3 regions of the Marinobacter panjinensis genome follow, and region 1 is predicted to be linked to each of the others. Evidence: predicted binding sites of a transcription regulator. Region 1 holds the regulator's gene; each other region holds the start of a gene.
The links. Region 1 encodes sigma-54, which starts transcription at its own class of promoters, with help from an activator protein. Its sites were predicted from a motif close to ANTGGCATNNANNTTGCTNT; they were not measured.
Positions count from the first base shown of each region.

Region 2: a site for sigma-54 is predicted at 2,928-2,947, ahead of flgA (flagellar basal body P-ring formation chaperone FlgA). Genes of this name have one in related genera too.
Region 3: a site for sigma-54 is predicted at 5,576-5,595, ahead of flgB (flagellar basal body rod protein FlgB). Genes of this name have one in related genera too.

Region 1 covers NZ_SZYH01000001.1:1,357,289-1,366,889, forward strand. The annotation lists gene FDP08_RS06115 (MlaC/ttg2D family ABC transporter substrate-binding protein) at 1-604, opposite strand, end outside; gene mlaD (outer membrane lipid asymmetry maintenance protein MlaD) at 631-1,086, opposite strand; gene mlaE (lipid asymmetry maintenance ABC transporter permease subunit MlaE) at 1,125-1,904, opposite strand; gene FDP08_RS06130 (ABC transporter ATP-binding protein) at 1,904-2,716, opposite strand; gene FDP08_RS06135 (KpsF/GutQ family sugar-phosphate isomerase) at 2,953-3,933, shown strand; gene FDP08_RS06140 (KdsC family phosphatase) at 3,933-4,502, shown strand; gene lptC (LPS export ABC transporter periplasmic protein LptC) at 4,502-5,092, shown strand; gene lptA (lipopolysaccharide transport periplasmic protein LptA) at 5,076-5,687, shown strand; gene lptB (LPS export ABC transporter ATP-binding protein) at 5,665-6,390, shown strand; gene FDP08_RS06160 (RNA polymerase factor sigma-54) at 6,510-8,039, shown strand; gene hpf (ribosome hibernation promoting factor) at 8,069-8,377, shown strand; gene ptsN (PTS IIA-like nitrogen regulatory protein PtsN) at 8,474-8,944, shown strand; gene rapZ (RNase adapter RapZ) at 8,973-9,601, shown strand, end outside.
Region 2 covers NZ_SZYH01000001.1:342,874-352,474, forward strand. The annotation lists gene FDP08_RS01550 (peptidylprolyl isomerase) at 1-94, opposite strand, end outside; gene FDP08_RS01555 (cyclic di-GMP-binding domain-containing protein, MshE-related) at 312-1,058, shown strand; gene FDP08_RS01560 (flagella synthesis protein FlgN) at 1,087-1,557, opposite strand; gene flgM (flagellar biosynthesis anti-sigma factor FlgM) at 1,565-1,891, opposite strand; gene flgA (flagellar basal body P-ring formation chaperone FlgA) at 2,076-2,780, opposite strand; gene FDP08_RS01575 (chemotaxis protein CheV) at 2,978-3,910, shown strand; gene FDP08_RS01580 (CheR family methyltransferase) at 3,950-4,777, shown strand; gene FDP08_RS01585 (MFS transporter) at 4,787-5,974, shown strand; gene FDP08_RS01590 (sodium-dependent transporter) at 6,025-7,431, opposite strand; gene FDP08_RS01595 (Glu/Leu/Phe/Val family dehydrogenase) at 7,496-8,557, opposite strand; gene FDP08_RS01600 (lipocalin family protein) at 9,212-9,601, shown strand, end outside.
Region 3 covers NZ_SZYH01000001.1:243,890-253,490, forward strand. The annotation lists gene FDP08_RS01135 (organic solvent ABC transporter permease) at 1-457, opposite strand, end outside; gene FDP08_RS01140 (ABC transporter ATP-binding protein) at 673-1,620, shown strand; gene FDP08_RS01145 (ABC transporter permease) at 1,617-2,390, shown strand; gene queF (NADPH-dependent 7-cyano-7-deazaguanine reductase QueF) at 2,412-3,230, shown strand; gene FDP08_RS01155 (adenylate/guanylate cyclase domain-containing protein) at 3,243-4,679, opposite strand; gene FDP08_RS01160 (nitroreductase family protein) at 4,885-5,442, shown strand; gene flgB (flagellar basal body rod protein FlgB) at 5,658-6,056, shown strand; gene flgC (flagellar basal body rod protein FlgC) at 6,091-6,540, shown strand; gene FDP08_RS01175 (flagellar hook assembly protein FlgD) at 6,559-7,233, shown strand; gene FDP08_RS01180 (flagellar hook protein FlgE) at 7,260-9,164, shown strand; gene FDP08_RS01185 (flagellar basal body rod protein FlgF) at 9,247-9,601, shown strand, end outside.

The sequences.
Region 1 (9,601 bases):
CCCAGCCGTCGATCACGGCCTGGACTTCGCCACCATTTTTTTCCATCTCCTGGCTGAAGCGATCACGGAAAGCCAGACCGATATTAACACCCTCAACGATAACGTTTTCCATCATCCAGCGCCCTTCCTTGTTCTGGTACATGGAATAAGCCACCGGATACCGGTTGCCGGAGGCGCTGATCACTTCCATACGCACAGACGCCCGCTGGTCATCGTTCGGATTGATAACGGCGTCCTTTACTTCAATGGTGAAATCCTCGGTGCTGACCAGCGCCTGGGCATAGCTGTCAAACAGGCTTCGCTTGAACTTTTCCACAAACTCGTCGCGCTGCTCCGGCGAAGTCTGGCGCGCGTAACGGCCCATCACCCGGGCTGCAATCCGGCGGAAATCCACGAAGTTTTTCAGCTCTTCGTCCATGCTCTGGTAAAAGGCCTGCGGGTCCTCCTGGTACAGGCCCTTTTCATTGTGGAGCTTGTCGACGAGCTGCTGGGTATTTTCATCCACATACTCCCGCAGATCGTCCTCCGGGCCGGCATGGGCCGGAAGCGCCAGAAGGGTCATCAGTAATGCAACGAGCAGCAGGCTATGCCTGATCAGAACCATGGTTGTCTCCTGTAAACCACTTGCTTTCACTTTGACTGCCCGGAGGCAAAATTAGTTATCAGTCGCTCAAGATTCATGGCGGACTGTGTGGAGTAAAACGTGTCCCCGTCGCCCAGAGACTCCATGTCGCCGCCCACCGAAATATCAATGTACTGCTCGCCAAGCAGGCCGGATGTACGTATTACTGCGGAGCTGTCGGCAGGAATGTTGTCCACGCTTTCATTCACGTCAATCACCACCCGAGCCTGGAAGGTTTCCTGGTTCAGCGTTATCTCCCGGATTTTGCCCACGGTTACTCCCGCCATGGACACCTTGGCCCGCGGCGCCAGGTTACCGGCATCATTGAAGTTGGCGTAAAGCGTGTAGGAACGCTCCGGCGCTTTTGGCGTCAACCCGCTGACCTGCAGCGCCAGAAACATCATAGCCGCGATACCCGCAATCATGAACAGCCCTACGATGACTTCTGTTGTTCTCTGTGCCATGACGGCCCCCTGTGTCCTGTTGTTTCAGTATATCGCGATCAGAAGTCGCCAAACATGACGGCGGTGAGCACAAAATCCAGCCCCAGCACCGCCAGCGATGAATACACCACCGTCTTGGTGGTGGCAGAGCTGATACCGGCGGATGTGGGCACGCAGTCATAGCCCTGGTAAACCGCAATCCAGGTGCAGACAAAACCGAAAACCACACTCTTGATAACGCCGTTCAATACGTCGTTGGTGAAACTCACCGAGGACTGCATGTTGCCCCAGAACGAACCCTCGAAAACGCCGAGCCATTCAACACCCACCAGCATGCCGCCCCAGATGCCGACTACGGAGAACACGGCAGCCAGAATGGGTACGGCAATAAAACCGGCCCAGAGCCGAGGGGCAATCACCCGGCGAAGCGGGTCCACCCCCATCATTTCCATGCTGGAGAGCTGCTCGGTGGTTTTCATCAATCCAATCTCAGCCGTCAATGCCGAGCCTGCGCGGCCAGCGAACAGCAAGGCCGTCACCACCGGCCCCAGCTCCCGCACCAGCGTCAGTGAAATCATCTGGCCAATGGCCGCTTCTGAGCCATAGTCGCTGAGAATGGTGTAGCCCTGCAGCCCCAGTACCATGCCGATGAACAGGCCGGAAACCACGATGATCGCCAGGGACAGCACACCGATCGAATACAGCTGCTTGAGCAACAGCGGGAATGCCACCGACGGCCGGGAAGCGCCACCCAGGACTCCTGCCAGAAAACGGCCGGAACGCCCCAGCGAAGCGATGATATCCAGCCCCAGCCGGCCAAACGCCGCCAACTTTTCCATTAGCGGCTCCTCCCGGTAATACCCCAATCCTGCTCCGCATCCGCGGCCGGGTAATGGAATGGCACCGGACCATCCGGATGGCCGTGCAAAAACTGCTGGACCTGCTCAGACGGGTGCGCCCTGATTTCCTCGGGAGTGCCATCACCGATAATCTGCCCATCCGCCACGATGCAGGCGTAGTGGCAGATGCTCAGGGATTCTTTGACATCGTGAGAGACCATGACACTGGTCAGACCCATGGAACTGTTCAGATCCCGGATCAGTTTGATCAGTACCCCCATGGCAATCGGGTCCTGCCCGGCAAAGGGCTCGTCGTACATGATCAGTTCCGGGTCCAGCGCGATGCTGCGGGCCAGGGCCACCCGCCGGGTCATTCCGCCCGACAGCTCCGCCGGCATCAACTCGCGGGCCCCTCGCAGACCCACAGCTTCCAGCTTCATCAGCACAATGTCACGGATCATGTCTTCCGGCAGGGAGGTATGAACCCGAAGCGGAAAGGCCACGTTCTCGAACACGCTGAGGTCGGTAAACAGGGCACCACTCTGGAACAGCATGCCCATCTTCTCACGCAGGCGGTAAAGAGCCTTGCGCTTGAGCCGCGGCACGTTTTCGCCTGCCACCGTGATGGTACCGGAATCCGGCCGTAACTGCCCGCCGATCAGCCTTAGCAGGGTGGTCTTGCCGGTGCCGCTGGGGCCCATGATGGCCGTAATCTTCCCCCGGGGGATGTCCAGGCTGACACCATCGAAGATACGACGATCACCCCGGGTGAAAACCACGTCTCTGAGCTCGATGTAGGGTGAAGTGTCCATACCTGTTCCAAGTAACCGCCGGGGTGTCTCGGGGCCAGCCTTGCGGATCGGTTGCGGCCCTCAATGTGTGCGTACATTATGCGAACCTGCTGACAACCTCAATCCATCCTTAACAAAATGAATGGATATCAATGATCAGTTTTGCTGACCGTATTGTCATGAAGGCAGCCAACGCCCTTGAAGTGATATACTCTCGCCACGATGAAAAGCATTAACATTCCGGACCCGGGTGCCAGATGAACACCGAGATCAGTCATACCTTCAGAGAATCCGCCCTGAGAGCCATCGAGATCGAGCGTGAAGCCATTGACGCCCTGACCGACAGGATCGATGACCACTTCGTCCGCGCCTGTGAAGTTATCATGGCCTGTAAGGGCCGCGTTGTGGTGACCGGCATGGGCAAATCCGGCCACATCGGCAACAAGATTGCCGCCACCCTGGCCAGCACCGGTACCCCTTCTTTCTTTGTGCACCCGGGCGAAGCCAGCCATGGCGACCTGGGCATGATCACCAGCCAGGACGTGGTACTGGGCATTTCCAACAGTGGCAACACCAGTGAAGTACTCACCATATTGCCACTGATCAAGCGTATGGGTGCACCGCTGATCAGCATGACCGGCAACGCAAACTCTACCCTGGCGCGGGAAGCGGTTGCCAATCTGGATGTCAGTGTTGCCTTGGAAGCCTGCCCGCTCGGCCTGGCCCCTACCTCCAGCACTACCGCCACCCTGGTGATGGGCGATGCCCTGGCGGTCGCCTTGCTGGAAGCGCGCGGCTTCAGCACTGAAGACTTCGCGCTGTCGCACCCCGGTGGCAGCCTGGGCCGCAAGTTGCTACTGCGTGTCTCCGAAATCATGCACACGGGTGACCGCATTCCCCGGGTACAGGAAGACATCACCCTTGGCGGAGCACTGCTGGAAATTTCCCGCAAGGGACTGGGCATGACCACGGTTATCAATGCCGCTGGCGACCTGGTGGGCGTATTCACCGACGGTGACCTGCGTCGCACCCTGGACCGCTCCGTGGATATCCACAACACCCCGATTGCAGAAGTGATGACGCGCAACGGCCGGGTTATCCACGACGACCAGCTGGCAGCCGAAGCCCTGAACATGATGGAAGAGCTGAAAATTAATGCCCTGCCGGTTATCGACCGCAACGGCAAGCTCACCGGTGCCATCAATATGCATGACCTGCTGCGGGCCGGTGTTATCTGATGAGTGACCTGATGACAGACCAGCATCGCCCACAGTGGCCGGCGGACGTATTGGAAAAAGCAGCGGCCATCCGCCTGCTGGCTCTGGACGTCGACGGCATCATGACCGACGGCAAGCTGTTTTTCAGTGCCTCCGGAGACGAACTGAAAGGCTTTAATATTCTCGACGGACTGGGTATCAAGCAGGTGATGGCAGCAGGTATTGACGTGGCAGTCATTACCGGGCGCCGCTCACCACTGACCGAAAGGCGCATGAACGACCTGGGCATCCCTCACCTGATGCAGGGCCGGGAGGACAAAAAGGTCGCCCTGGTGGAGCTGGCAGGACAGCTCGACCTCTCCCCACAGCAGATCGCCTATATGGGGGATGACCTGCCGGACCTGCCGGCCATCCGCTATGCCGGGCTCGGCATTACCGTACCCAATGGTTACTGGTTTGTGCGCCAGCATGCGGATGTCTGCACGGTTGCCGCTGGTGGCAGCGGTGCGGTCAGGGAAGCCTGTGAATTGCTGCTGAGCGCCTGCGGGCAGCTCGAGGCGAGCCTGCAACCCTACCTGGAGCAGAATTGATGTCCGCCCAGCCCCTGTTTAACCGCCCCTGGGTAAGAACCCTGGGCCTGGCAGGCACGATAGTGGCACTGTTTTTCCTGCTCTGGCAAAGTGACGAACCAACGGTGCCGACAGACGCTGCCTCACTGCGGGGCGAATCCGAGCCCGACGGCTTTGTGGTCAACGGTCTTTACCTGTCGTACGACGAAACGGGACGGCTGACAACACGGTTCCGGAGCCCGAGGATCGAGCAGTTCGAGTCCCGCAGCGAGACTGTCATGAAATCGCCCCGGGCGACACTGTTCGGCGAGGGTGGCAATCCACCCTGGCAGGTCCAGGCAACCGAAGGACGTTTTCTCGAAGCTGAAGACCTGGTTCACCTGACTGGGGATGTAAAAGTCATCCGGGAAGCCGAAGGCGGGCGCCCGCTGACCCTGACAACAACGGCACTGACTATGAATAACCGTGATCGCACCGTTTACACGGACGAGCCGGTAGCACTGACCGATGCGGTCAGCCTGACCACAGCTACTGGAATGAAGGCCTGGATTGATGACCGCATTCTTGAACTCGACTCGCAGGTGGAAGGACGCTATGAGCCTGGCAAGTAAATCTGATCTCCGCTGCAGGCCCCGTTGGCCCGCACCGAAATCGTTGGTACTGGCTGCTGTTTGCCTGGCACTGGCAGCGCCCACAGCCCTGGCGTTCGACATGGAGTCTGACCAGCCCATCAGGGTCAATGCTGACAGCGCACGACTGGATGACGGCCAGGGTATCGCAACCTATACCGGCGACGTGGAAATGACCCAGGGCCAGACCAACCTGACCGCCGACAAGGTTGTACTTTACCGGGACGAGAGCGGTGTCAGCCGCATTGAAGCAACCGGCCAGCCAGCTCATTACCGGCAGCCAGCAACGGAAGGACAGGGAGAAACAGATGCCCGCGCCCTGACGATCACCTGGTCAGCCGCCGAAAACCGGGTCACCTTCGAACGTGAGGCGGTTATTGAGCAGGACGGTAACCTGTTCCGCGGGGATGTTATCCACTACGACAGTGCCGAACGCGTTGTTACCGCCGAAGGCGCTGCTGACGCGGGCGAAGGCAGTGGCCGTGTGGAGATGGTCATACAACCCCGCAACAGAACCAGCAACTCTCCCAGCAACCCCGACAGACAGGATACCGATGGCAGTTCTCAGAGCCAGTAACCTGGCAAAAAGCTACAAGCAGAAGAAAGTTGTCATCGACGTTTCCCTGCAGATCCGCAGCGGTGAAATTGTCGGCCTCCTGGGCCCCAACGGCGCCGGCAAGACCACCTGCTTTTACATGATTGTAGGGCTGGTTCCCGCCGACAATGGCCGGATCACCATCGACAACCAGGACATCACGCCACTACCAATGCATGGCAGGGCCCGCAAGGGTATCGGCTATCTGCCCCAGGAAGCGTCGGTGTTCCGCAAACTGACCGTACGTGACAACATCATGGCCATTCTGGAGACCCGCCGCGAACTTAACCGCAGCCAACGGGATGCCAAGCTGGAAGAGTTGCTGGAAGAGTTTCATATCACCCACATCCGCGACAGCCCCGGTATGGCGCTGTCGGGTGGTGAGCGCCGGAGAGTGGAAATCGCCCGGGCCCTGGCAATGGAGCCGGCATTTATTCTTCTGGATGAACCCTTTGCGGGGGTAGACCCGATCTCGGTGAGCGACATCAAGCACATTATCCGCCACCTGCGGGACAAGGGCATTGGCGTGCTGATCACCGACCACAACGTGAGGGAAACACTCGACATCTGTGAGAACGCCTATATAGTCAGCGGAGGCCATATCATCGCATCCGGCAACTCGGAAGCCATTCTTGCCAACCAGCAGGTCAAGGAAGTGTATCTAGGCAATGAATTTCGCCTGTAGTACACTCGGCAAAGAACTTGCTTGGCACGGCAAGTTGCCAGCATACAAAGAGTTTTTATGCAACCCCAACTCCCCGGAAAGGCCGAGAGCGACCGAGTGACGGATCCTGAACTATGGTTATGAAAGCCTCATTACAGTTAAAGCTGGGTCAAAGCCTGACCATGACGCCCCAGCTGCAACAGGCTATCAGGCTACTGCAGCTCTCCACCCTCGACCTCCAGCAGGAAATCCAGCAGGCGCTGGAATCCAACCCCATGCTGGAAACCTCGGAAGACGACGATAACCAGAATCCGGAATCCACGGAAAACGAGAACGACACCGCCGCCGAAGCCTCATCGACAGAAGAGTCAAACACCGCCTCCGAATCGTCTTCAGACTGGGATGAATCCGAAAACGGGCCTGACTGGTCGTCAGAGACCGACAGTCCCGACACCATCCCCGATGACCTTCCGGTCGACACAGCCTGGGACGACATCTACCAGTCGGCACCCGCGTCATCGGCCCGTAACGACGATGAAAACGACAACGATTTTGAAACTCGCAACTCGCCTACGGAAACCCTGCACGATCACCTGGAGTGGCAACTGAACCTGACGCCCCTGAGCGAACGGGACCAGGCCATCGCCCACGCGCTGATGGATGCGGTTGATAATCACGGATACCTTACCTCTCCGCTGGAAGAAATCCATTCGGGGATGATGGACGAGTCTGATGAAGACCCGCTTGAAATGGATGAGGTGGAAGCCGTACTTCACCGGTTGCAGCATTTCGATCCGCCTGGTGTCTTCGCCCGGAATCTTCAGGAATGTCTGCTGATCCAGTTGAACCAGCTGCCACCGGATACCCCGTGGCTCGCCCAGGCACGGCTGGTGATCACCCACTACATTAACCTGCTGGGCAATCGTGATTACGCACAACTGCTGCGCCGCAGCCGCCTGAAGGAAGATCAGTTGCGGGACGTTCTGGCCCTCATTACCGGGCTGAATCCGCGCCCGGGCGATACCCTCGACCAGGCCGAACCAGACTACGTCATCCCGGACGTGATCGTGCGCAAGCACAACGAACGCTGGCGGGTAGAGCTGAATCCGGAAATTGCACCGCGCATTCGTGTCAATGCCAGCTATGCTTCACTTATAAAGCGTGCGGACAGCAGTGCCGACAACACTTACCTGCGAGACCAGCTGCAGGAAGCGAAATGGTTTATCAAGAGCCTGCAAAGCCGTAACGAGACTCTGCTCAAGGTAGCCACGCGAATTGTCGAGCACCAGCAAGGATTCCTGGATCATGGCGAGGAATACATGAAGCCACTGATCCTGTCGGACATTGCCCAGGCGGTGGAAATGCATGAGTCGACCATTTCCAGGGTGACCACCCAGAAATACATGCACACGCCGCGTGGCATATTTGAACTCAAGTATTTTTTCTCCAGCCATGTCAGCACTGACGAGGGCGGAGAATGTTCCTCTACGGCAATCCGGGCGATGATCAAGAAACTGATTGCAACGGAAACCCCGAAAAAGCCATTGAGCGACAGTAAAATTGCAGCCATGCTAGGAGAACAGGGTATCAAGGTAGCGAGACGAACCGTGGCCAAGTACCGTGAGGCAATGCACATTCCTCCGTCCAACGAAAGAAAGCGACTGGTGTAGTAGTAAACATCCGATAACAGGAGAAGCCTATGCAACTCAATATTTCAGGCCATCACGTAGAATTGACTCCCGCACTGAAAGATTATGTAACAGGCAAGTTTGACAAGCTTGAGCGTCACTTTGACCACATCAGCAACTGCCAGGTCACCCTTGAGGTGGAAAAAGTGCGCCAGATGGCGGAAGCTACGCTACACGTGATAGGTGGTGAGATTCACGCAAAGGCCGAAAACAGCGATATGTATGCCGCCATTGATGCTCTGGTGGACAAGCTGGACAGGCAGATCCTTAAGCACAAGGAAAAGAACGTTGACCGGATGCACGGAAACGGAGCCCGCTAGGGCGACCTGTTTGGTGCATAACAGTTAATCGAGCTGCGGCGCCGGCTTCGTTACAAAAGCTGCCGCAGCCTTTTTTTACGGAACTGCAGTCGATTCATGACCGACACATCCCTGACTATCGAGAACATACTCGCGCCGGAGCTGGCCCTTTGCAGGATGCCCGCCTCCAGCAAGAAGCGGGTTATGGAAACCATTGCGGAGCAGATCCAGCAACATGATCCGTCGCTCAGTGATACCGCGATATTCAACAACCTCGTTGCCCGGGAGCGACTGGGGAGCACGGGTATTGGCCAGGGTATCGCCATTCCCCACTGTCGCCTGGAAGGGCTCGATCACGTTGTGGGGGTATTGCTGACCCTGGAAGAAGGCGTGGCCTTCGATGCCATCGACAACCAGCCGGTAGACCTGGTGTTTGCCCTGATTGTTCCCAAGGAAGCGACCAGTGAACACCTTGAACTGCTGAGCCAGCTGGCCGAAAAGTTCAATGTACGGGCATTCTGCGATCAACTCCGCCAATGTACCGATGCGGACTCTCTCTATCGCCGGATGACGGCCGAAGGAAACTGAGCCGCTCCGGATTCGAGGTGAATGGGTTATGAAACTGATCATCGTCAGCGGCCGGTCAGGCTCCGGTAAAAGTACCGCCCTGCACGTGCTGGAGGACCTGGGTTTCTATTGCATCGACAACCTGCCCATCGGGTTGCTCTTCCCCCTGACGCGGGAAGCCACCACCCAGAGCTCACCGGGCCGGCTGGGCAAGATGGCGGTGAGCATCGACGCACGCAATCTGTCCGGCGAGCTCAGTAACTTTGAAGACATCTACCGCAGCCTGCAGGATACCGGCGTGACCATCGAGGTCATTTACCTGGACGCCGATGAACAGTCCCTGCTCCAGCGATTTCACGCCACACGGCGCAAGCATCCTCTGAGCGACGACAGGACCTCACTGCGCGAAGCCATCGGCAACGAGAAAAAGCTGCTGGAACCCCTGTCGAAACTGGCCGACCTTTATATCGATACCACCGGGCTGTCCATGTACGAACTGAGGGACATGGTCAAGCAGCGGGTGGCCGGGCGACGTGAGCAGGAACTGGCGCTATTGTTCCAGTCTTTCGGCTTCAAGCACGGGGTGCCGCTGGACTCGGATTATGTGTTCGATGTCCGCTGTTTGCCCAATCCCTACTGGGACACCAGCCTGCGAAAATTCGTAGGCACCGACCAGCC
Region 2 (9,601 bases), 1.0 Mb from region 1:
CCTGGGCAGACAGTGATGAGGCAATGCCCAGCAACAGGGTTACACAGAGAACGATCTGCATCACATATCGAAACGGTTTAACGGGATTTGTCATTCTATAATGGCTCACGTGTTAGCTCCGGGTTCACTTGCTGCCATACTCTGATGACCGCTGTCTGAGGGCGGATATTAGCAGATATCGGCGGTCAGGTCGGCCAGAAACCATGTGGAGTTTATGAGTATAAAGTAACCTTTTACCACGTCAGCGGCGCTGATGTGTCCAGACCGGGCCGGGTTGTACGGCAATCACAGTGAGTACAGGGAGGCATACCGTGAAAATCCGTCAGGGTTTTGAAGAGAAATCCCGCCTTGGCCGGTTGCTGATCAACCGGGGCTATCTTTCCGAAAGTCAGTTGGAGGAAGGTCTGCGACTCCAGCATGAAACCGGCCAGCGATTGGGTGAAGTGTTCGTCCAGTCCGGCTGGATTACCGAACGTGAGCTGCACCGGGTTCTGAAGCACCAGTCGCGGTACCGCAACGCTGCTGCACTGGTCACCATGGCCGTTCTGCCATTCCAGCCTCTGGTGAGCTTTGCCGCAGGCAATAATGCGGGTGAATCCCGTGATCTTTCTGAAGCCGGCCAGCTTTACGAGCGGTCCGGGTTTGCGCCGATGAATGATAACGAGCTGGCCGGGGTTACGGGGCAGGGGGATCCGTCCTTACTGGACCGGGTTGCCACAGTGTCGGCCATGGCCGGGGTAAGTGATGATCAGGGTAATGCCGGAGAGGTTGAACCTGATGTGATCGAGGGGTTGAAACTGACCGCCAACCTGTTTGTGCCGGTGCTGAATTTTCTGGATTCGGATCTGACTATTACCGGTGTGCACTATCGAGACGATGAACCGCGCTATGAAGTGCTGGCAAGTGGCGGCCTGCGCATGGCCTTTCCGGAGCGGATCGAACAGATCCGCATGGACAATATTCGTGTCAGTGGAACCCAGGGACCGTCCATGGGCAATATCGCCATCGACAACATCCGTTTTCACCCGGATTCACAGATGACCATCTATACCCGCTAATGCCAGCGGGTTGGATGGTCATGCAGGATCAGGCACTTGCAAGAATGGTGCTGTAGGAAACCGCCTTCTGTTCGCCCTGGGCTCCGTAGAGCTTCTGGTGTCCGGTAACACCACGGAATATATCAGTCAGGCGGGAAAGGCGCTTCTGGAGATGGCTGATAACTCTGCCATTGGTCTGGTTCATTTCCTGACAGCTTCGCAGGCGACGGTCAGCGTCCTCCCACAGTTCGAGCAGGTCCGGCAGCCCCGCGCTGCGTATGAACCGCGACGGTTCGCCACTTTCGGGGCGAAAGCCCATGGCAACCAACAAGCGGATTTTGCGTTTTGCACTTTCCCGGATCCGTTCCAGCAACCTGTTCTTATCGCCGGTCAGCGATTCAAGCTGGCGGATGTCAGAGCCGGACAGGCAGGCTTTTTCCTGGTTGAGTACATCCGCCAGTGTTTCCAGTTGGCGGATATCGTCAGCAAGAAGATCTTTCAGTTCATCGATTGCGGCCATGATTTACTCACCCGAAAATGCTTTCATCCATCTCAAGCATTTTCTGGGCCAGTTTCTCGGCATCAATCTTGTAGGAGCCGTCTTCCAGGGCAGAGCGGATCTGTTCGATGCGATCATCGTCCATTTCCGGGTAGTTGCCCAGTTTCTGTTCAAGCTGCTTCAGGTCTTTTGCCTGGCTGCTCAAATTAACATTCTCTCCCCGGGCACCCTGTGCCTGAGCTTTCGCCTGCTCCCCTGTGGAGGGCTGGGCAGGCTGGGCACCGGAGGATTTGTCGGCCGTGGTTTTCTGGGTGTTGACCTGGCCTGGGCCTATTCCATTAAAGTCAACTGACATAACGTTACCTGCTTAGCTGATCAGCCGCAGTGGGCGGCTCCACGAGTTTCATACCTGTCTATCGGCATGCCTTTACATTTCTTTAGCAAATTTTTACACAGTGGACATTACAAGTCAGTCATCTGTCCCGTCTGCGGCAAATGTTTGCCGGCCATGCGGCCACCGAGTGCCGTGGCAGCGGGCCTTACATTGGGATTTCGACGCGGCCCGGTGCCGTCACACGGGCACGGACGGTGCGGGATGAAGACAGGTTTTCCACCAGAACCTGTTCGCCGATGCCACCACTGGCCAGGGCCTTTCCGCGGGAGTTAACCGAGAAGTTTCCGCTGCGGGCGCTGATAATAACATGATCTCCCCGCTCTATTGCCGCGGGGGTCAGCAGCAGATCGGGGGTGAATACGGTGCCAGCGTTAACCCCCCGTCGCATTTCCATCCCGATCAGTTGCTCCTCGCTGGTGATGGCGCCGCGCCGGATCGAGTTCACTACCACCGAGTCGGTGCGTAACGCGCTCTCGGTCAGTCTCTCCCCCCGGCCAAGCGTGCGGGACGCCACCAGAGCATTACCGGTGATAGTGACGGACACCGGCAGGAACATGCGCCAGGGCCGGTCGCCTTCACAGGAAACCAGCAGAGACGGTTGCGTGGTCTTCCAGGGATCGCCGCTGAAAGATACGTCCAGTGGCGTGTCGCAGGTGGCGAGGGAAAGGCGGGCGTCCGGTTTGCCGCTATCGTGGGTCACAGAGAAGCCTTCATCCGCCTGCTTTTCGGCAAATGCCTCCAGGAACTGCCCGGCCGCGGAATAGATTTGCTCCGCTGTGGTATTGGAGGCCATCACGGTCTCTGCATTGGCAGACATTAGCAGAGCGGTAACGAAAATGGTGATGCGCATACGCTGCAGATTGTCCTATGCTGTCAATAATCGGGTAAGGGCTGGAAAATCGGCAAATTCCTAATGATTTCCGATTCCGGCCGTTAAGCCCATTCAGGAGTCAATAAACCGGCACATTAGCCGTGCCGGGTGACGTATAACAGCTACGCAGCAAGATGCGTGCCGGCAGCAAATCGTTGCGAGCAGGAGAACAGACGATGGCAGGGGTATTGGACAGTGTTAATCAGCGTACGCAGCTGGTGGGACAAAACCGCCTGGAACTTCTGCTGTTCCGGCTTCGTGACCGGCAGATGTATGGCATCAACGTGTTCAAGGTCAAGGAAGTTCTTCAGTGCCCGAAACTGTCGTCCCTTCCGAACAGCCGGCCCATGGTGTGTGGTGTCGCACATATCCGGGGCGAGACTATCCCGATCATTGATCTTGCCATGTCGATACGGCTCCCGGGCATTCCCCGGGAAGAGTTGGCAAACTGCTTTGTGATCATTACCGAGTACAACCGCAAGACCCAGGGCTTCCTGGTCGGCGGTGTCGATCGCATCGTGAACATGAACTGGGAAGACATACTTCCGCCGCCCAAGGGAGCCGGTACGGACGGCTACCTTACGGCGGTGACCCGTATTGATGACAGAATTGTCGAGATCATCGATGTGGAGAAAATCCTTTCCGAGGTTTCACCGCTCGAACAGGACGTGGGCGAGGACATTCGCACCAGGAGTGCAGAACGTGCACCGGGCCACCTGCCGGTATTGGTGGTAGATGATTCGTCCGTTGCCAGACGACAGATTGAACGATGCCTGACCGCCATTGGCATGGAAGTCGTTACCAGGAACGATGGCAAGCAGGCTTACGACTACCTTAAGGAAATCACAGCCGACGGGTCCCGTGCGGCAGACCACCTGTCACTGATTATCTCGGATGTCGAAATGCCGGAAATGGATGGGTACACTCTGGTTACCAGGTGCAAGAACGACCCTGCCATCAGGGATGTGTATATCATGCTGCATACTTCGCTCAGTGGCGTCTTCAACAAGGCCATGGTGCAGAAAGTAGGTGCGGACGATTTCATGGCCAAATTCAGTCCCGATGAACTGGCGGAAAGAGTCATGGAGATTATTGACCGAGAGCAGTGACGTTGCTGTCGCTTCCGACTCACCCAATATTGAGATCCAATGAAAGCTGAAATAACGCCACAGGAATACGAGGCCTTCAAAACATTCCTGCAGGATGCGTGTGGCATTTTGCTCGGGGAGAACAAGCAGTACCTGGTCAAAAGCCGCCTGCGCCGAATCATGGAAGAGAACAAGCTGACCACCCTGGGTGAGCTGCTGGAGCGGGTGAAGCGTTCCGGCCGGAGCAGTCTGAAAGAAGTGGTTATCGATGCGATGACCACCAACGAAACCCTGTGGTTCCGTGACAATCACCCGTTCCGTATCCTGCAGGAAAAACTGCTGCCGGAATTCGGTGACCGGAAGGGGGCACAGTCCCTGCGCATCTGGTCTGCGGCCTGTTCGACCGGCCAGGAACCTTATTCCGTGGCCATGATTACCGAAGAGTTCCGGCGCCAGCGGCCGGGTAAGCTACGGGATGTGAAAATCACCGCCACCGATATCTCCAAAAGCGTGCTGGAAGTGGCTCGCCGTGGCGAATACGAGATGATTGCCATTGGCCGCGGCCTGTCGCCCGAACGGCAAAAGCAGTTCTTTACCCCGGCCATGAATGGTAGTTGGCAGATCCGGCCGCAAATCAAAAGCATGGTCGAGTTCCGGGAACTGAACCTGCTTGAGCGCTACATGCTTGGCAAGTTCGATATCGTGATGTGCCGAAACGTGCTGATCTACTTTTCGGCAGAATTGAAAAAAGACATTTTGACCCGTATTCATGCCACCCTCAATCCCGGGGGCTACCTGATACTGGGAGCGTCCGAATCGCTGAACGGGCTGCCTCACCTCTATGAAATGGTGCAGTGCCACCCCGGGATCATCTACCGGAAGAAATAGGTCCGTCCTATGCCCCTCAATGTATGGATACTGGTCGCCGCCCAGGCGCTTGCCATGTGTACAGCGCCTTTCATTGTATTTATCGGAAGTATTCACGGCCGCCTGCTGGCACCCTCACCGGAACTGGCGACTCTGCCGGTGGGGCTGGTGGTTGTGGGCACTGTGCTGGCAATCAAACCTGCTACCTGGTTGATGGAACGTATCGGACGCAAGCCGGTGATGCTGCTGGGCACCCTGGCCGGAACCCTTGCGGGCAGCCTGGGTGCACTGGCAGCCTGGACAGCCAGTTTTCCGTTGCTGTGTGTGGCGGCCGTGGTGGGCGGAACAGGGCTGGCCGTGGTGCATCAGTATCGTTTTGCGGCCATGGAATCGGTGTCCTCCGACATGGCGGGTTCCGCTGCAGCCAGAGTGCTGCTGGGCGGGTTGGTAGCGGCCTGGCTGGGACCTGAAATTGCACTGGCCGGTGGTGGCGGGCAGGCCCAGTACCCCTTCATGGGCGGATGGCTTGCCCTGGGTGCGGTTCAGGTGCTGGCCATGGTCGTACTGACGTTCGGTTATCGTGCCAGCGGAGAACACGTGCGTGGGGCCGCAGTCGGTGGCGGTCGCCCCATGACCGCCATTCTGAAACAGCCCGTCATCTGGGCTGCGATCAGTGCTGCTGCTGTCGGTTACGCGATCATGAGCTTTATCATGACGGCAACTCCCCTGAGTATGACTGAAATAGCCAGTCATCCGCTCGAGGATGCCAAACGGGTTATCCAGCTTCACATCATGGCCATGTACCTGCCATCGCTGGTCAGCGGGTGGTTGATCCGGGTTGTGGGGATTCCACGAATGATGGCGCTGGGGTTACTGGCGTATCTCGGATGTGTGGTGCTGGCCTTCAGCGGGATCACGTTCCATCATTATCTGTCGGCTTTGATCCTGCTCGGTATTGGCTGGAATTTCCTGTTTGTGGGTGGCACCACGTTACTGCCGAAGGGGTATCAGGATGAAGAGCGTTTCCGGGTACAGGGGCTGAATGACCTGATGGTGTTCGGTTCACAGGCAACGGCGGCACTGAGTGCCGGTGCGGTATTGGCGGCGTTCCACTGGACCGGGTTGTTACTGATTGCCGTGCCCTTCCTGGTGCTCCATGGTGTACTGATGGCAATATGGCTGATGGGCCGTCGGGCACCGACCGGGTTGCCAGAATAGCAGGGAAGGGGGCGCCGACGCTCGGTCAGAGCGCCAGCACCCGCTGGCGATCAAACCAGGTTGTAGATGAACACGATGGCCACGGCGATCGGTGTGAAATAACGCAGCACCCGATACCAGACGGTAAAGCCCCCCGGTGACATGGACAGCTCCTCCTCCAGGGCATTGCGAGACAGGAACCAGCCGACAAATACCGCTACCAGCAGTCCGCCAAGCGGCAACAGGATGCTGGCGGTCAGGAAGTCCAGCAGATCGAAGATGGTCTTACCTTCGAACATTGCGAACATGCCCAGTGGTGTCACATCAGACCACAGGTTCAGTGACAGTATCGAGGCGATGCCCAGCAGCCAGCAGGCGATGCCTGCGCCAAGCGTGCTGAGGGTACGGTTCATGCCTTTCTGTTCCTCGAGCCATTCCACCAGCGGTTCCAGCAACGAAATACCGGACGTCCAGGCGGCGAAAATCAGCAACACAAAGAACAGCGTGCCAAACAGGCTGCCCATGGGCATCTGGCCGAACGCCAGCGGCAGGGTCTGGAAGATCAGCCCCGGGCCCGCACCCGGCTCAAGACCGTTGGCGAAGACAATCGGGAAAATTGCCAGTCCGGCCAGCAGAGCCACCATGGTGTCCATCACCGAGACAGCGACAGAGGTTTTGGCGATGGAGATGTTTTTCGGCAGGTAAGAGCCGTAAGCCATCATGATGCCCATGCCCAGGCTGAGTGTGAAAAAGGCATGACCCAGGGCCACGAGGACACCGGAGGTGGTAAGTTTGGAGAAGTCCGGCTGGAACAGGAAGCTTACCGCCTGACCGAAATGGCCGGTAGTCATGGCGTAGCCGACAACGATGAGCAGCAGCACGAACAGTGCCGGCATCAGGATACTCACGGCCCGCTCCAGCCCGGAACGAACCCCGCGAGCAACCACGACCATGACCAGTGCCATGAACAGGGTGTGCCACATCAGCAGCTTCATGGGATCGCCCAGCAGTCCCGTGAAGATCGCACCGATGGATTCGGCACTCTGGCCCGCGAGTTGCCCGGTGGCGGCGGTGCCCACATAGGAGATGGCCCAGCCACCAATCACCGAATAAAACGACAGGATCAGGAACCCGGCCAATACGCCGATGGCGGCCACCCAGCTCCATGCCGGCTTCAGGCCTTCCTGCCTGGTGATGGCCCGCATGCTGTTGACGGGGCTATGGCCACCACGGCGGCCGATCAGGACCTCGGCCATCATGATCGGCACGCCAACGGCGGCGATGCACAGCAGGTAAACAAGAACAAAGGCGCCACCACCGTTCTCACCGGTGATGTAGGGGAACTTCCAGATATTACCAAGGCCTACCGCAGAACCGGTGGCCGCCAGAATAAAGGCAAGGCGCGAAGACCAGAGCCCACGCGCGGCTGCTGCCTTGTCCATGGCACCGCCGGAGGAGGATGAAGAAGCATTACTCATTGTATTCTCCTGGTTACTGTTTTTGTTTTCGGGGGAATGAGAGATAGCAGCGTGACCGCCGCCATCAACGGGATATATGTCTGAATCGTTCCTCTGCCAGCTGGTTGGCGATCTGTCCGGTGGGCAAACCGTCGCGGTGTGACCGCTCGAAAATTTCCTGCAGCGTGTCTCCGATGGTGTCCACGTGCTTCCGGACCGCATCCGGATCCGGGCCGGTGCGCTCGTAGTAGACGTCGATGATGCCACCGGCGTTGATCACGAAATCCGGTGCGTAGAGCACGCCATGTTTCCAAAGCACCTCGTCGTGACGCGGGCTGGCCAGCTGGTTGTTGGCAGCGCCGGCAACGATGGGGGCCTGAAGCTTTGCAATGGATTGGTCATTCAGCACTGCGCCCATGGCACAGGGCGCCACCACATCCACCGGCAGGTACAGGATTTCCTCTGCGGTGGCCGGTGTGGCGCCGAGTTCAGCCACTGCCCGGTCCATCTGATCCTGATGGGTGTCATACACCCACAGTTTTGCGCCGGCTTCAGTGAGATGCCGGGCGAGGCGATAACCCACATTGCCAATGCCCTGGACAGCGACTGTCAGACCTTCAAGGTCACTGCGACCGAGTTTGTGTTTTACTGCTGCCTGTAGGCCTACAAAGGTACCCCAGGCCGTGGCGGGAGACGGGTCACCATTGCTTGGTCGGCCATCGAACCCGGGACGCTCCTTTATTCCCGCGACATTGGAGGTCTGGCGGCCCATGATTTTCAGGTCGGCCACACTGGTGCCGGAGTCTTCCGCTGCAATGTAGAGTCCACCAAGCTGCTCCAGAAAGCGTCCCATGGATTCCAGCAGGGCTTCGGTTTTGTGCTGGCGAGGATCGCCAATGATCACTGATTTGCCACCACCCAGGTTGAGATTGGCGAGAGCGGACTTGTAAGTCATGCCCCGCGACAATCTCAATACATCACGGAGTGCCTCTTCGTCGCTGGCATAGGGGAACATGCGGCAACCGCCAAGGGCAGGGCCGCGGGCTGTGTTGTGGACGGCAATGATGGCGCGCAGGCCCGTTTCAGGGTCGCAGCAGAAAGTGAGGTGTTCGTGCTTGTCGAATTCAGGATGCGTAAATACAGTCATTGTTCAGGTTCCTTCTAACGCGTTTGCATAGGGAGCCACCCTGGTTGCGGATGCCTGCGCTGATGGCGGACACAGCCGAAACTGGATTGGTGACGGGTGACGGACCGGTCAAATGCCAGATTGAGGCTGCGCTAATCGCGCAAAGAGGGCACTTGGCAGCTGGTTCGATCGACTCGATCGTGAAGCAAAAGCAGGACGCGTAAAGAAGGATGTAATCGAGAGTTGCAGGATACGGGCAGGAAAGCCCATCATCAGGGACTGATTTACCGGTGACATACTGAAATCCTCTTCCACCAGGCCGGATCACGGCGTTCGTGGTCGTTTTGTTGTTGTGCCCCGGCGGGTTGGCCGGCAGGCATGATTTCATCGGGTGGGGCCCTTTTGAGGCCCGACGGAAAAAAGACTAGATAGCTTTTCCACCCTCGTCAATGGTTGGAAATCACACATTTTTCAGTGAATTTGAAAAGTTTAACGGTAACAATCAGATAGCTCTACTTTACGTAAACGTAAATTTTCAGGTTGGCCGGAACTGGCGGCAGAATCCGGCTTTTACCTCCTTCAGGAAACCCCTTTATGCCTGTTTCAAAATGCTTGATCATTTCGGCTGTTCTCCTGGTCGCTGGATGCACTGGAGTACCCGATGGAATTGAACCGGTGAGTCATCTGGATGTAGAGCGCTATAAGGGCACCTGGTATGAGATCGCGCGCCTGGATCATTCTTTTGAGGAAGGCTTGTCCAACGTAACGGCTGACTATTCACTTCAGGACGATGGCAGCATCCGCGTGATCAATCGGGGTTATTCGGAGGAGGACGAGCAGTGGGAGGAAGCGGAAGGCCGCGCCGTTTTTGTGGATGAGGAGAACAACGGGCACCTGAAAGTCTCGTTTTTCGGCCCCTTTTACGCATCTTACGTAGTCTTCGAGCTTGATGAGGACTACCGCTACGCCTACATCACCGGGTACGACCGGGATTATCTCTGGTTTCTGTCCAAGACGCCCAGCGTGAGCGACGAGGCCCTGGCGGAATTCAGAACGGTGGCGACA
Region 3 (9,601 bases), 1.1 Mb from region 1:
CGATGCCTTCCCCACTGGAGATGTTCAGCTTCCAGTTCAGTGCCAGCAGGAAGCGGGTGAGGTTGATCAACGGTACATCAAGAAGAAGCTGCTGCTCGGTAATGCGGTGGCTCTGAAGCCCCTCGGCGGTGGTTCCGGGGATTTGTAATGCGGTCCGCAGGTCCGGAAAGAATTCCAGGGGTGTGACCACGGGTTGAACGGGTACACCTTCTGCCAGTTCCAGGTTGCCGACTTTCAGGGTCAGGGTTTCGCCAGGGAAATAACGATAGCGGCCCTCGCTGTCAGTGGTGTCACTACGGCTCGCTGTGGAGTAAGACAACCCGGAAATGCCCGCGGGCATGATCTGGCCGGTGCGGGAACCGTCACCACTATCACCTCCGTCATCGTCGAGGCAGCCGGCCAGAAGCAGGACAGAGACCAGAGGCAGTAAAGCGGACTTGAAGTGAGCGGATCTCATGGCAGCGCGTACATTCCTGACGTTTTGGCCTGCGTAGCAGAGCCTTTGTAAATTGTTGTAACCGGCATTATAAGGACGCCGCTTCTGCCATATCGGGAAACCTGTCGCAGTTTGGGGTTTTTATGATTTTGGCCCGGCAGTGCGCTGCCTACTTGAATTTCTCTTTCCGGGCCACAACTTATAGCTACCTGTTTTTTTGTTCTACTGGACTCATTATGACCAACGCACTCGAAATTGAAGGTCTGGTCAAGACCTATGGCGACGGCTTCCAGGCCCTCAAGGGCATTGATATGCATGTGGCCGAAGGTGATTTCTTCGCGCTGCTGGGCCCCAACGGCGCTGGCAAGTCCACCACCCTTGGTATCGTCTGTTCGCTGGTGAACAAGAGTGCAGGCAAGGTCCGTGTGTTCGGCTCCGACATCGACACCCATCTCTCGGACGCCAAGCTGAACCTGGGCGTTGTGCCTCAGGAGTTCAACTTTAACCAGTTCGAGAAGGTGTTCGACATTGTCACCACCCAGGCGGGCTACTACGGCATTCCTCTTAAAAAGGCATCGGTATCCGCGGAAAAGTATCTGCGCCAGCTCGGGTTGTGGGACAAGCGCAACACCCCGGCGATGATGCTGTCGGGTGGTATGAAGCGGCGGCTGATGATTGCCCGGGCACTGGTGCATGAGCCAAAGCTGCTGATCCTCGATGAGCCCACCGCAGGTGTGGATATCGAATTGCGCCGCTCGATGTGGACCTTCCTCGAGGAAATGAACCGCCAGGGCACCACCATTATCCTCACCACACATTACCTGGAAGAGGCGGAAGCCCTGTGCCGCAACATCGCGATTATTGATCACGGCCGGATCCTGCGGAACACCAGCAAGCGGGAACTGTTGCAGCAGCTGAGTTCAGAAACCTTTGTGCTGGATACTGCCGAACCGCTCGAGAAAGCGCCGGACCTTGATGGCTTCTACGGCCATCTGGACGGTGAGGGCGCGCTGGTGGTGGACGTGGAGAAGGGCCAGAGCCTGAACGGCATGTTCATTCAGCTTGAACGGCAGGGTATCCGTGTGGTCAGCATGCGCACCAAGGCCAATCGCCTGGAAGAGTTGTTTATTCGCATGGTGGAGGACAACAACACCAGCACTGCGAAACAGGGAGAAACCGCATGAGAACGGATGCAATGCTGACGGCCTACAAGACCATCGTGACCCGGGAAATTCGCCGGTTTACGCGGATATGGCCGCAAACGCTGCTGCCGCCGGCGGTCACCATGACGCTGTACTTCATTATTTTCGGCAACCTCATCGGCTCCCGAATCGGGGTGATGGGCGGGTTCGATTATATGTCGTTCATCGTTCCGGGGCTGATCATGATGGCGGTGATCACCAGTTCCTATTCCAACGTGGTATCTTCGTTCTTCTCCATGAAGTTCCAGCGCAGCATCGAGGAACTGCTGGTGTCGCCGGTGCCCAACTGGATCATTCTGGCGGGTTATGTCACCGGCGGCATGTCCCGGGGACTGGGCATTGGTCTTATCGTGACGCTGCTGTCGCTGGGCTTTACCGAGCTGTCGATTCATCACCTGCCCATGGTGATCCTCACGGTGTTCCTGACCTCGGCACTGTTTTCACTGGGTGGCTTCATCAACGCCATGCTGGCTACCAAGTTCGATGACATTTCCATTGTGCCGACCTTCGTGCTGACGCCGCTGACGTACCTCGGCGGGGTGTTCTACTCCATCGATATGCTGCCGGGCTTCTGGCAGGGGGTGTCGATGATCAATCCGATTCTGTACATGGTAAATGCCTTCCGCTATGGCATTCTCGGGGTGTCGGATGTCAATCCATACATTGCTCTTGGTATGATTCTGTTGTTTATTGCCATCCTGTCTGCCATTTCCCTGCGTATGCTGGCGCGCGGCAAGGGCATTCGTCACTGATGTCTGGTTCCAGGATTTCTCATGGCCCTTATTGATGCCCCGCTGGGCAAGTCCAGCGATTACCCGGATTCCTACGATCCGCAACTGCTGTTCCCTGTCGCCCGGGATGAAAACCGCCGCCGCATTGGTCTGGAGGATGGTCGCTGGCCCTGGTTCGGTGAAGATCTCTGGCAGGCCTGGGAAATTTCCTGGCTGCGGCCGGGTGGTGTACCCGCGGTGGCATGGGGGGAAATCCGCGTGCCTGCGGCATCGCCGGCCATCATTGAGTCCAAGTCCCTCAAGCTGTACCTGAATTCCCTCAACCAGACGGTGTTTTCCTCCGCCGACCAGGTCAGGGATGTGATTGTGCGCGACTTGTCCAGCGCCAGCGGAGCGTCGGTGGCGGTGGACCTGCACAGCGTTGATGAGGGCGCGAGAGCGATCGGTCGACCGGAAGGTTTCGTTCTGATTGACGATGAGGAACCGGAATCCGTGGGTTACGACTATAACCCGGACAGCCTGACGGCCAGTGGCGATGTGGTTTCTGAAAAACTGTGCTCACATCTGCTGAAGAGCAACTGCCCGGTAACTGGCCAGCCGGACTGGGCCACGGTGATGATCGACTACACCGGCCCGGCAATCGACCGGGCGGGGCTGCTGCAGTACATCGTGAGCTTTCGTCAGAAGCAGGACTTCCACGAGCACTGTGTGGAAACCCTGTTCACGGACCTGATGGCTCGCTGCAAACCGGAACGCCTGTCGGTCTGCGCACGGTATACCCGAAGGGGAGGGCTGGATATCAACCCCTGGCGTAGCACTGAGCCGGAAGACGCAGCAGGGCCGAGGCTGATCCGGCAGTAACGGGCGGGCGCGTCAGGAATCCTCCTCCTGGCGCAGGCGCTCGGCGGCGTCTTCCAGGGCGCAAAGGATAGACTCGCGTTCCCGCTCGGTGATCTTTTCCGAGTCCAGGTACATTGCGAAGCCGCTGTGTTCGTGCTCCAGGAAGCTGCGGTTGGGGCCCATGTCCCGGCGGAAGTCCACCACCTCGTAGATGGATACCGGGCGGCCGAAGCCTTTCACCGTGATCTCGCCCTTGTCCCGGCACATGATGCGGTCCTTGATCAGCGAGAAGGTCTCGTAGGAGATCAGGATCTCACCGGGCTCGGCGAGGGATTCGAGGCGGCTGGCCAGGTTCACTTCCTTGCCGATGATGGTGTAGTCCATACGATTCTCGGCGCCGAAGTTGCCCACTGTGGTATAGCCGGTACTGATGCCCATGCGGATTTCCAGCGGTGTCTTGATGCCCTGGCTGCGCCATTTCTGGCGCATGATTTTCATGTGCTTGCGCATTTCCACGGCCATGGACACACAGGCGAAGGCATCCTCTTTCTGGCCACGGCTGGTGGGGTCGCCGAAGAAGATCATGATGGAGTCGCCGACAAACTTGTCGATCGTGCCACCGTACTTGAGGGCCACCTCGGACATTTCATTGAAGTAGTGGTTGAGCAGTTCGGTCAGTGCTTCCGGTTCCATTTCTTCGGACAGTTCGGTAAAGCCCTTGATGTCGGAAAAGAACACCGCCAGTTTCTTGCGCTGGGTTTCCAGCCGCACATCCCGCTCACCGGTAAAGATGGACTGCCACACCTGGGGTGACAGGTACTTGGACAGTTTGTGGGACAGTGCGATGGACTGTTCCCGTTGATTCTGGATCTGGGTCTTTGCCATCATCAGGGCACGGGCCTGTTGGTGGGAATAGAAGGCAGTAACGCAGATGTAGAGCCCTGTGGCGAATATGGCAATAATGCTGGTAATCATCGGCGACTGGAACGAGGCTGCCGGCCCGACAATGGCCACGCCGATCGCAATACTCGCTGCCATGATGACCGTGCCGAGCAGCCACTGGCGAATACCGCCAATGATCAGGCAACTGAACATCAGCATCAGCACGACGGCTACCGACGGAATGGCAATAAGCCCGATGCAGCCGACGAACCCGCCCCCGATGGCGCAATCCACCAGCAGCATTTTCTGCCGGATACGGGGCGAGTTACGCAGAAAGGTTTTACGGGTAAGCTGATGGGCGATGTGGGGCCAGGTGAGAGCGCCGGCCAGCAGCCACAACATCCACAGGCCAAATACATCCTGCAGGATGCCCGAAACAATGATGCCGGCAGTTGTGGTGTATGCCAGAATCCTGCCGCTGTAATCCGGCATGGGGGGAATGGCAATCGGGTTGTTCTGCGAATCCAGTACAGTGGCCTTGCTGGCGCTGGAACTGGCGTTACGCAGGTCAATCGGGGCGCTCATCATGTCAGAAGCGAATCCGGGAAGTTGCGAAAGCGTTGCTGTTGGCTCATAAAGTGTCTACCGGCTTTTTTTCGTTGTTAGGGTAGATAGTACTTTTTATCGTGGAAAGTACTTAGACTAAAGACTAACAGTAATACATCTGCCCCACAATTCGTAAGGGCTATTGAGGCCTGAATTGACGGCTTTCAGACAACCACAGCGAGACACTATGACTGCAGTAATGGATGCTTTGTTGAACCGGTCTTCGGAGTCGCGCCTGGCTGCGCCGGCACCGGATGCAGAAACCCTGGAAAAAGCCTTCGCCTGCGCCGCGAGGGCGCCGGACCATGCGCTTTTGCGGCCCTGGCGCTATCTGGTTATTGAAGGCGAGGAAGCCCTGACAGCGCTGGGCGAACTGTTTGCATCAACCTGTGATGAGGATGCCCCGGATAAGGTGAGGGATAAGCTTCGCCAGAACCCGTTGAGGGCGCCGATGATTATCGTGGGCATCGTCTCTCACCAGACGCACCCAAAGGTACCGGAAATAGAGCAGACCATGTCAGCCGCCGTTGGTATGGGGTATTTGCTGCTGGCGCTGGAAGCTGCCGGCTATGGTGGCATGTGGCGCACCGGTGGCCTGGCATACAATCCCGATATCGCCAAAGGCCTCGGGCTGGAGGATCATGAAACGATTACCGGCTTTCTATACACCGGCAGCGTTAGCTCAGCCAAACCCCCGGTGCCCAGGCCCGATCCAAAAGAATTTGTGAGCCGCTGGCCGCGCTAGTTGCCAACGGCTTGCCCCTGCCGGCTCCGGTGGGGGAAATCCCTTGCCGCTTTCGCCATACTTCTCTCCACCTCATCGCCACCTCACTGACCCGAACCTCGCCACAGCCCGCGCCCCGCAACAACTCCTGAAAACTGGCATCGTGATTGCTTTTACTCCTGCAAAAGGCACAAACGGCAATGCGAACAACGCCGGGTGCAGGAATCGGAGGCAATATGGCTATTTCCCTGGACAAAGCATTAGGCATTCATCAGCACGCCCTGGAGGGGCGGGTGAAGCGTGCCGAAGTGCTGGCAAACAATCTCGCCAACGCTGACACGCCGGGCTACAAGGCACGGGACATCGACTTTCAGGCGATGATGGAAAAAGCCCAGGAGGGCATGAGCGGGTTCGGTATGACGCGGACTCACGAGTCCCATATGGACACGTCCCCCATGGGCCAGGACAGCGAATTGATGTACCGGGTTCCGAATCAGCCTTCAGTGGATGGCAATACCGTGGATACGCAGCAGGAGCAGACCCGCTTCATGCGCAATGCCATGGATTACCAGGCCAGTTTCCAGTTCCTGAACGGCAAAGTCACAGGCATCAAAAAGGCACTCTCGGGTCAGTGATCCGGGCGCAGTCAAATAACTGAGGAGCAACACCATGTCACTGGGTAGCATTTTCGATATCGCCGGGTCCGGCATGACAGCCCAGTCACTGCGGCTGAACACCACTGCGTCCAACATCGCCAACGCGGAGACTGCCAGTTCCAGTACCGAGCAGACCTATCGTGCCCGCAAGCCCGTGTTCGCGGCCATTCAGCAGTCCATGCTGAATCCGTCCCAACAGGGCCTGGCGTTCGGTAGCGAGGAAGGTCCGGGTGCCGGTGTCCGGGTTGAAGGCATCGTCGAGAGCGACGCCGAACTGCAGATGCGGTTCCAGCCCGATCATCCCGCAGCCAACGAAGAGGGGTATGTGTTTTATCCCAACGTGAATGTGGTTGAAGAGATGGCAGACATGATGTCGTCGTCCCGTAGCTTCCAGATGAATGTGGACATCATGAACAGCGCCAAATCCATGATGCAGCGCATCCTGACCCTGGGTCAGCAGTAACCGAGCGAGGATTGAACCATGAGCGCAATTAACCCGGCAGACGCCTCGGATGTGCTGAGCAAATACAAGCTGGATCAACAGCAGACCAAAAGCGGCAATGAGCTTGGCAAGAACGAGTTCATGGAGCTGATGATTGCCCAACTGAAGAATCAAAATCCGTTGGAGCCCCAGGATAATGGCGAGTTTATCTCGCAGCTGGCGCAGTTCAGTTCCCTGGAGGAGATGCAGAGCCTTTCCGGCAGTGTGGATGATGTGGCAAACCAGTTCCGCTCCACTCAGGCGCTGCAGGCTTCCGCCATGGTGGGCCGTACCGTTCTGGCACCGTCATCCATTGGCATTCTGGGGGCTGACGGAAAGATTTCCGGCAACGTGGAAGTGCCTGCCAGCACCTCTGGCCTGAGAATCTCCATCGAGAACCAGGCCGGCGAGCGGGTACGGCAGATTGATATGGGCTCCCAGCAGGCCGGTGTGACCGGGTTCAGCTGGGACGGTAAGGACGGCAACGGCAACAGTTTGCCTCCTGGCCCCTACAAAGTTGTGGCTGAGGCCTCCTACCCGGACGGGCCCGAGCAGCTTGGCACCATGATGAGCGCCAACGTTGACAGCGTCTCGCTGGGCAAGGGCGGAAACATTACGTTGAATCTCGCGGGCATGGGCTCCATCGCCCTGTCGGACGTTGAACAGATTAACTGATACCGGTGAAACACCAGAGGTGAAATATGGCTTTCAATACAGGTCTTAGCGGCTTAAGGGCGGCATCGGTTGACCTTGATGTCACCGGTAATAACATTGCCAACGCCAGTACCGTAGGCTTCAAGGGTAGCAAGGCCCAGTTTGGTGACTTGTACGCCAGTGGCTTTCTGAGTGCTGGTAGCAACCCTGTCGGTGATGGTGTGCGGGTGCAGGACGTGAAACAGTCCTTCGGCCAGGGCAACATCAGTTTTACCGATAACGGCCTCGATCTGGCTATTAACGGCGACGGTTTTTTTGTGCTCAATAACGGTGGGGAAGTCCGTTATTCCAGAGCCGGCCAGTTTGGCATCGACAAAGACGGCTATGTCACCAATAACCAGAATATGCGGGTTCAGGGCTTTGTGGCGGATGATGACGGCAATCTGTCCGGTATCCGCGGTGACCTTCAGGTGGAAACCGATAACCTGGCGCCGCGCCGGACCACCAACCTGCGTTCGGACCTAAACCTGGACTCGCGCGAGACGGTGCTGGAGCGCAGGGTAGCGGATATGGGGGATTTTTCCGTTGCACCCCCCGCCACCGGCTTTCCTCCTGAAACCTTTCAGATTACCTATGAAGATGGCAGCGTGGTAAGCGTGCCCATCAACGGTGAGACACCTTCCGACCCCAACTTTTCAGCGGCGGATGTGGTGGATGTTCTCAACGGCCAGGAAGGGCTTTCCGCGTCCGCTACCACCACCTACGAAGGCATGTCGGAAGCTAACTTGCAGCAGGCAATCAGTGACGGCAATTTCGCCTTCAACCTTGCTGTGGGGGGCGTAACAGTGCCAGTGGATACAACTGGTGTGTCCGACCCGCAATCTCTGGTCAATGCCATTAACGATGCCCAGGCGCCGACGATTTCCGCATCGCTGACCGGTGGAGCCCTAAGGCTGATTGATAATCGTGGTAACAATCTTACCGCCAGCTATAACAGCACCAACTATAGCCAGGGCCCGGATACAGCCGTTGGCACCGTCAGGCCACAAGCCGACCGCGAAATCACAGACATTGCCTCAACTGGCGTCGCTACCAACCTGACTGATTCGTGGGATGCCCGGACCATCGAGATCACCAACCAGTTCAGCCCACTGGATCAGCGCACCTATAATCACGCAACCTCGACGTCCATTTACGACAGCCTGGGCAATTCCCATGAAATAACCCAGTTCTATGTCAAGCAGCCTTCACCGGGTAATGGCGTGGGGGTCAGTGAGTGGTCTGTGTACTTGCAGATTGATGGCGAGTTCGTGGCCGGTACCGACCAGAATCCCTACCAGGCCCGGTTCGATCAGGACGGTAACCTGGCGTCTGTCAATGGCGATCCCAATGGTGAAATTCTGGTGGACGACTGGATACCGAAGGATGCGGACGGCACACCCAACGGGGCTGACGGCCCTCCCGCGCCGGGAGAAACGGTCACCACTCCGATTCCTGATCCACCCACCACGTCCGCCTTCGTGGTAGACCTTGGCAATACCACCCAGTACGGCAGTGAATTCGGGGTGAATGACCAGCGCCAGAACGGCTTCGCAACGGGCCGCCTCTCGGGCCTGGATGTCTCCGATCAGGGTGTCCTGTTCGCACGCTATACGAACGGGCAATCCCAGTCCCTCGGACAGGTGGCCCTGGCGTCATTCAACAACACCAACGGGCTGTCGCCGGTGGGTGAGACCACCTGGGTGGAAACCTTTGAATCCGGCCAGCCCATCATCGGCGCACCGGACTCCGGAACCCTGGGCTCGATCAAGGCCAGCTCCATTGAGGAGTCCAATGTGGACCTCTCGGCGGAACTGGTGAACCTGATCATCGCCCAGCGTAACTATCAGGCCAACGCCAAGACCATAGAAACCTCCGATGCCGTCACCCAGACAATCATCAACCTCCGCTGACCCTGAAAACTGAACATGGCACAACTCCTGCAGGAACACTGGAAAGACTGAAAACAGTCAAAATTCCGGCAGGAGTTTTCCCATGGACAAAGCCCTCTATATCGGGATGTCTGGCGCCAAGCAGAACATGCTTTCCCAGCAGGCCCACGCCAACAACCTGGCTAACGTCAGTACCACCGGCTTCAAGCGGGATTTTGCCCAGGCCCGCAGCATGCCGGTTTTCGGTGAACACCACCCCACACGAGCCTATGCCATGGCCGAAAGGCCGGGTAGCGACCTGTCTGCAGGTGCTTTGATGGATACCGGCCGCAAGCTGGATGTTGCCGTTGAAGGCGACGGCTGGCTGGCGGTGCAGAACCAGCAGGGCGAGGAAGTGTTTACCCGCTCCGGCAGCATGCAGATTGACGTGAACGGCCTGATGCGCCTCTCCAGTGGTG